One region of the Mesorhizobium sp. RSR380A genome, then DNA from elsewhere that is predicted to be linked to it. Evidence: riboswitches for the same ligand, from Rfam matches in the RefSeq annotation. Region 1 holds a riboswitch; the other holds the start of a gene.
What was found. A riboswitch is a leader RNA that binds a small molecule or an ion and turns the genes downstream of it on or off. The one in region 1 is predicted to bind cobalamin.

Region 1 (3,635 bases):
CGGCAATGTCGAGGTCAAGCGCGGGGCAAAGCTGCGACTGACCGCGGATGCCGGGGACCTGCACATCTTCGACGCCGATGGGCACTCCTTCTCGCTCAAGCCGGTGGAAGTGAAGGCGGCTTGAGATAGCTGCGTCGTACAGGCATGAAAAAAGAGCGGCGGGCCAGGCCCGCCGCTCTTTTTAAGCTTCGGCTGTTAGTTGTTGCCGAACCGATCCCTGTCGCTGCTCTGAGGAACGAACTTCTGTTGGTCGTTCGACGAGTTCAGCAGCTTGTAGACCGCCGAGTTGGTGCCGGTCGACGAAGTGCGGGTGGTGTCGACGGCAGCGGCCGGCTGGTTGGCGCCATTGGAGCCATAATTGTCACTGCCGGCAAATGCAGCGCTCGAAACAGCCAGAACGGCTGCGGTGGCAAGAACGATCTTCTTCATTTTAGTCTCCTGAATTTTTCTGATGCCGCCAGCTGCAGCGGATAAGCCCGCCACGTGCTGGAAACCGGCTTTTAGCGGCCGAAAAGGTTACGGTCGGCACCGTGGGCAGGCGCCTGCTCGGCTGGAGCCGACTTCTCAACCGAAGCCGTATGGCCACTATCGGTCGACGTAATCGCAGGCTGGTTGGCGCCGTTCGAACCGTAGTTGTCGCTGCCGGCGAAAGCGCTGCCGGAGATGGCCAAAACGGCGGCGGCAGCAAGGATGATCTTTTTCATTTTCAAATACTCCTGAATTTTTTGGGATCCCGAGAGCGACGGGTTAGCCGCCCTTCTTTGGTCGGGATCAGCGATTGCCGTAGAGGTCGCGGTCGGCGCCCTGAACGACAGGCTGCTTGTCAGCGTGCGCCGGCTTCTGAATGGAAGCCGTATACGAGCTATCGACCGAGACGGCTGGCTGGTTCGCACCATTGGAACCGTAATTGTCGCTACCGGCGAAGGCGCTGCCGGTGATCGCCAAAACGGCTGCGGCAGTGAGGATGATCTTTTTCATTTTTAGTACTCCAGTTTGTCTGTCCGTCTAGCGGCGTGTCTTGGGAGGAATTCGCGTCGTTCGGACAGCCCCGATGTGGGAAAGCCATAGGCTGGTTTCCAATCACGAAGTTGTTCCGTGTGGACCACGGTCCTGCACCTTGAAATTGTGCCATGAAGTTCCTCTATGGTCATTTATCGCATTGTTTTCAGTCGCTTATGCCGAACCGAGTGGTTCGCTCCGATGTCGGTTTCCGGGCCGTCGTTCACACTGTCCTGCACGCATTGTCAACAGAAACGAACCGTTCGGTTCGATTAGAGATTGCTAATAGTAACTTTTCGATACCGTTGAGCCATTTTTGCCCGCGATCGAACTGGATCGGCAGCGATTCGAAACGGCGATGATGGCGTCGCAAGAAACGTCTCAGCTCTTTGACCCGGGGGCGGGGGGCGTAAGCCGCGCGTGTCGCGCCGCATGGATATGATGTCGCTTTCATGCCGACGTCGCGATCGCTGCCGTGATTAGATGATCGCATCTCAGGTGCCGCTTCGTGACGACGCAGCGGAGAATTGGGAAGCCGGTCAGAATCCGGCGCTGCCCCCGCAACGGTGGTGGAGTTGAAGTCGCAACGGGAGACCACTGGGCAAGAGCCTGGGAAGGTGTCGCGATGGTCCGCAAGGACAACTCCAGAGCCCGGAAACCAGCCCGAGATGCATAGACTCGACTGATCGCGGTGGGCGGTCAAGAGGTGGATAGTGCATGTCCGGCGCCGCGCCGGCCTGCGTCCGATCCTTCCTCCATCACCACCAAGTTCAGTCCTTAAACCACGAGGACAGAACTATGGATACGCGCAACGACATGCTGAGGCTCCTGAACGGCCGCAAGCAAGGCTTTTCGCTGGAACAGCCCTTCTACACCGACCCGGACTATTTCAAGCTCGACATGGAGCTTATCTGGTATCGCGACTGGCTGTTCATCGGCCATGATTGCGAACTGCCGAAGCCCGGCAGCTATATCACCGTGCAGATCGGCGATTATCCGGTGGTGCTGGTCCGCGACCAGAAGGGCAACATCAACGCCTTTCACAATTCCTGCCGCCATCGCGGCAGCCGTGTCTGCAACACTGAGAAGGGCATGGCGGCAAAGCTTGTCTGCCCCTATCACCAGTGGACCTACGAGCTTGACGGCCGGCTGCTGTTTGCCCGCCAGATGGCCGACGGTTTCGACAAGAGCCAGTTCGGCCTGAAGCCCGTCGCCTGCGAGAGCGTCGGCGGCTATATCTTCATCTGCCTGGCAAAAGAACCTGCCGACTTTGCGCCGATGCGCGCCATGATAGAGCCCTACCTCAAGCCGCACGGGCTGAATGAAGCCAAGGTCGCCTTCGAGAGCACCATCATCGAGAAGGGCAACTGGAAGCTGGTCTGGGAAAACAACCGCGAATGCTATCACTGCGCCGGCAATCATCCGGAGCTGTGCAAGACATTCCCCGAAGCGCCGACGGTGACCGGCGTGCAGGGCGCCGACAGCGATCCGGAGATGCTGGCGCACTGGGCGAAATGCGAGGCGGCGGGCCTGCCGAGCAAGTTCCGCATCGATCCGGCCGGGCAATACCGCGCCACCCGCGCGCCGCTGCTGCGCGATGCCGTCAGCTACACGATGTCGGGAAAGCGCGCGGTGACGAAGAACCTGTCCGACACTGTTGCCGCCGACCGCATCGGCACCTTGATGCACTACCACTATCCGACGACCTGGAACCACATACTGATCGACCATGCGGTCACCTTCCGGGTGCTGCCGATCAGCGCCACCGAAACCGCGGTGACGACCAAGTGGCTGGTGCACAAGGATGCGGTCGAGGGGGTCGACTACAACCTTGAGGAGCTCACCCATGTCTGGACCGAGACCAACGACCAGGACCGCCGCATCGTCGAGGAAAACGCCTTTGGCATCCTGTCTCCGGCCTATGAGCCCGGCCCCTATTCGGAGCTGCACGAGGGCGGCGTGATCCAGTTCGTCGAATGGTACGCGGCCTTCATCGGCCCGCGCCTTGCCGAAGGCGGCAGGCCGGCGCTGCGCAGCGTCGCGTGAGCTGGAGCAGGCGAAGAAGGACCGGAGGATGAATGCGATGACGGATCTTGGGCTCTATCGCCATCTCGACCAGATGGCGCCGTGGAACGATAGGCTGCAGGTGCTGGAAGTGATCGGCGTCAGCGACGAGGCGCCTGACGTCAAGACCTTCACCTTCCGCTCCGACAACCAGACCTGGTTCCGCTACAAGCCGGGCCAGTTCCTGACGCTGGAACTGCCGACACCGGACGGGCCGCTGATGCGCACCTATACGCTGTCGTCGTCGCCATCGCGGCCGTTTTCGATCGCGGTGACAGTGAAGGCGCAACCGGGCAGCATCGGCACACGCTGGATGTTCGACCAACTGGTGCCCGGCTCGCATGTCAAGGCCTATGGACCGGCGGGCGACTTCTCGTTGCACAGCCACCCGGCGGCCAAATATCTGTTCATTTCGGCTGGCTCCGGCGTGACGCCGATGATGTCGATGCTGCGCTGGCTGAACGACTGCGCGCCATGGACCGATGTCGGTTTCGTCAACTGCGCGCGGCGTGCCGAAGAGATCATCTTCCGCAAGGAACTCGAACTGCTCGGCGGCCATATGCCCGGCCTGT
Region 2 (3,635 bases), 2.7 Mb from region 1:
CCGCATCGAGATCTACACCCCGGCCGACAAGCGGCAATATGGCTATTACGTGCTGCCTTTCTTGCTCGGCGACAAGATCGTCGCCCGCGTCGACCTCAAGGCCGACCGGCCTGCGAGTGTCTTACGCGTCCACGCCGCCTATGCCGAAGCAGGCGCACCGCCTGAGACCACCGCACAGCTTTTCGAGGAACTAAAGGAGATGCAGGGCTGGCTTGGCCTTGAGCGCATCGAAGTGACGCCGGCCGGCAATCTGGGGCCGGCATTGGCTAGCGAGAGAGATGGCCAACCCTTGCAGCGTCTGTCATAGACGCCTCAATAAGCCTCGTAGGTTGTGCAATGGCATCGGACAAAGTGCTCGACATGATCCATGGCGCCCTCATTGCGCATGGAATAGATGCAGTCCGCAGAGATAGGGACGTCATGCTCCAATCGAAGCAGCTTCGGTTTGAGGCTGAGGTGTTCGAGACGAGTTCTGACCGGCTGGTCCTGGAAATCTACATTTTTTCTCCGCTGCTTGATGTTCAGCCGGTCATTGAATCCTTTGCTGACTTCGGCGACACGCGCGAACAGGAACTGAACCAGGCGTTTGAAAAGTTTCTCCGTGGTGTTTTCCATGTGGCCATTGAGGGACTGGCCGATCACGTCTGCGAGAACATGCAGGCCGAAATAGAGCTTTGGCAGCGAAGCAGCGCCAGTTGGAAGATCTGGCGAAAAGATGCCCGCTGGAAAATCTATAGCGGCCCGGTCATTTCCCAGGCCACAACCGAGCTATGCTCGCTGACACCAGGCTATCCAGCATTCTATGCCAAGCTGGAAAAGCTGTTCACAGCTTCGGTACCCCCCGGAAGCCATTTTGTCCGGACCTTTCTGGCAGGCTTGAAGGGCACGCTGATTAGTGCCGAAGTCCTTCTGGACAACGCGGTTTGGCATGAGGGACAGAATCTGGCTGTCGGTCATGACTGGGACTATAGCGATGGCTATCAAGCTATCCGACAGGTCATCCTGGCACTGCCGGAAGCCGGGACATGACAGCCCCTGCCGACATCGCCATGTCGTAGCCGTGCGTTGACACCGCTGCCTGCAAAAGCCTAAATCCGCTCCAGACGGTCCCCTGCCCGCAACGGCAAGGGCCAAGAGGGAATGCGGTGCGGGACGAAAAAATCCCAAATCCGCGGCTGTCCCCGCAACTGTAAGCGAAGAGCCAAGGCCGAAAGCCACTGGGTAACACCGGGAAGGCGGCTAACCAAGGCAATGACTCGCGAGCCAGGAGACCTGCCGTCTGAGACAAAGTATCCGATCGCCTGGCGGGTTTCCGGGCAAGGAGCACGGTTTTTGGACCAGAACAGCAGTTTTTCGGCTGGCACAACGGACATTGCGTCCGGCGACAACGACGCCCTGACCGGCGTGACCGTCATCGTCTGCGCCTCCTGCCGCGATGAGACCGGTTCCGACGCCCATCCGCGCGCCGGCGAATTGCTGGCTGAGGACACAGGCCGCGCCGCTGCCGGCGATATCCGGGTCCGCACCGCCGAATGTCTCGGCAATTGCAAGCGCCGCCTCAGCGCCGCGATCCTGCGCGATGGCTGCTGGAGCTATGTCTTCGGCGATCTGACCGCAACCAGCGGCGCCGACCTCGTTACCGGCGCAAAGCTCTTCGCGACTTCGGCCGACGGCCTCATCCCGTGGCGCGGCCGGCCCGATAGCCTCAAGCGCGGCCTCGTTGCCCGCATCCCACCCCTCGACATGCTGAAGGACTGACGATGAACGCTTCAAACCCGGCCGCCAACCTCTCCCGTGTTCCCTGCACTGTCGTTACAGGCTTCCTCGGCGCCGGCAAGACGACGCTGGTCCGCCATCTCCTGGAAAATGCCGGCGGCAAGCGCATCGCCATCATCGTCAACGAGTTCGGCGACATCGGCATCGACGGGGAAATCCTGAAAGGCTGCGGCATCGACACCTGCCCCGAGGAAAACATCGTCGAACTGGCCAATGGCTGCATCTGCTGTACAGTCGCCGACGATTTCGTGCCCGCCCTCGACAAGATCCTCGCGCTGACACCGAAGGTTGACCACATCCTGATCGAGACCTCGGGCCTGGCTCTGCCCAAGCCGCTGGTCCAGGCGTTCCAGTGGCCGAGCGTGAAGAGCCGGGTAACCGTCGACGGTGTCATCGCCGTGGTAGACGGCCCGGCGCTGGCCGAAGGCCGCGTCGCCAACGACATGGACGCTTTGCAGGCACAGCGCGCTCAGGACGAGACGCTCGACCATGACGATCCTGTCGAAGAAGTGTTCGAGGACCAGATCGCCTGCGCCGATTTGATCATCCTGTCGAAGAGCGATCTGATGGACGCCCCCGGTTCGGCCCGCGCCAACGCCATCATCAATGAACATTCCGCCCGCGCGGTAAAAATCGTGCCGACTGCGCATGGCAAGGTCGACCCGTCGGTGCTGCTTGGCCTCGGTCTCGCCGTCGAAGACGACATCGAGAACCGCAAGTCGCATCACGACGGCGCTTTCGATCATGAGCATGACGATTTCGACACCTTCATCGTCGACATCCCCTCGATCGCCAATCCCGACGACCTGGCCAAGCGCGTCGCCACCGCCGCCGAACAGGAAAACGTGTTGCGTGTAAAAGGCTTCGTCGATGTCGGCGGCAAGCCGATGCGGCTTTTGCTGCAGGCCGTCGGCCCGCGCGTCAATCATTACTATGACCGCGCCTGGGCGGCTGAGGACGACCGCCGCTCGCGTCTTGTCGTCATTGGCCTGAAAGGACTGAACCGCCCGGCGATCGAGCGTATACTCGCCGGCTGATCCAAACCACGAGCCGAAATGCATATACTCACCACCACATCCGCCTCGCTCGACGATCTCGCCGAGCCCGTCGATCTCGGGCAGACGCCGGCGGATATCGTGGCGCTGTCCTTCACCGACAGCGACCTCGCCGGCCTCGCGGCGGCGTGGAAGGCCGATGCCGCCCGCCTGCCGTCGATGCGGCTGGCGGCGCTGCGCGACCTGCGCCATCCCATGTCCGTGGACCTCTGGATCGACAGCGTCGCCCGCCACGCCAAGGTGATTTTGGTGCGCATCCTCGGCGGCTACGACTGGTGGCGCTATGGCTGCGACCAGCTTGCCGCGACTGCCCGTGCGAACGGCATCAAGCTGGCGCTGCTGCCGGGCGAGAGCCACGACGAGGATCTCAGGCTGATCGAAGCCTCGACGCTGCCGCGCGAGGATCTGGACGTCCTGCTTGGTTATTTCCGCGAGGGCGGACCGGAGAATATGGCAGCACTGATGCAGCGGCTGGCGGGGTTGGCTGGGCAGGATGCGGCGGCGGCTGAGCCGGTCAGCGTGCCGAAAGCTGGTTACTACGAGCCTGGCCGCGGCGTCGTAGGCAAGTTGGATTTTGCCGATGTCGGCGTTCCTTCACACCCCCCTCTGTCCTGCCGGACATCTCCCCCGCAAGGGGGGAGATCAGCCGGCGCGGACCTCGGCACTTTTTCTGCCCAGCCGATAATAGATTCCTCTGCAACATCCCCGATTGGCGAAAGCGTCGATGAGAGCACAATCTCCCCCCTTGCGGGGGAGATGTCCGGCAGGACAGAGGGGGGTGGGCGGGAACTCGGCGCAGACAAC

Region 2: linked by a shared signal. The riboswitch ahead of ACYG9Z_RS03425 (DUF1636 family protein) and the one ahead of ACYG9Z_RS16660 (aromatic ring-hydroxylating oxygenase subunit alpha) in region 1 are both predicted to bind cobalamin.

The regions. Positions count from the first base shown of each region.
Region 1 is NZ_JBTTIB010000001.1:3,429,164-3,432,798, forward strand. It holds gene ACYG9Z_RS16640 (ABC transporter ATP-binding protein) at 1-124, shown strand, start outside; gene ACYG9Z_RS16645 (DUF680 domain-containing protein) at 196-429, opposite strand; gene ACYG9Z_RS16650 (DUF680 domain-containing protein) at 501-704, opposite strand; gene ACYG9Z_RS16655 (DUF680 domain-containing protein) at 772-978, opposite strand; cobalamin riboswitch at 1,479-1,680, shown strand; gene ACYG9Z_RS16660 (aromatic ring-hydroxylating oxygenase subunit alpha) at 1,798-3,045, shown strand; gene ACYG9Z_RS16665 (FAD-binding oxidoreductase) at 3,083-3,635, shown strand, end outside.
Region 2 is NZ_JBTTIB010000001.1:690,774-694,408, forward strand. It holds gene ACYG9Z_RS03415 (winged helix-turn-helix domain-containing protein) at 1-307, shown strand, start outside; gene ACYG9Z_RS03420 (DUF6348 family protein) at 337-1,029, shown strand; cobalamin riboswitch at 1,088-1,294, shown strand; gene ACYG9Z_RS03425 (DUF1636 family protein) at 1,333-1,758, shown strand; gene cobW (cobalamin biosynthesis protein CobW) at 1,761-2,813, shown strand; gene cobN (cobaltochelatase subunit CobN) at 2,832-3,635, shown strand, end outside.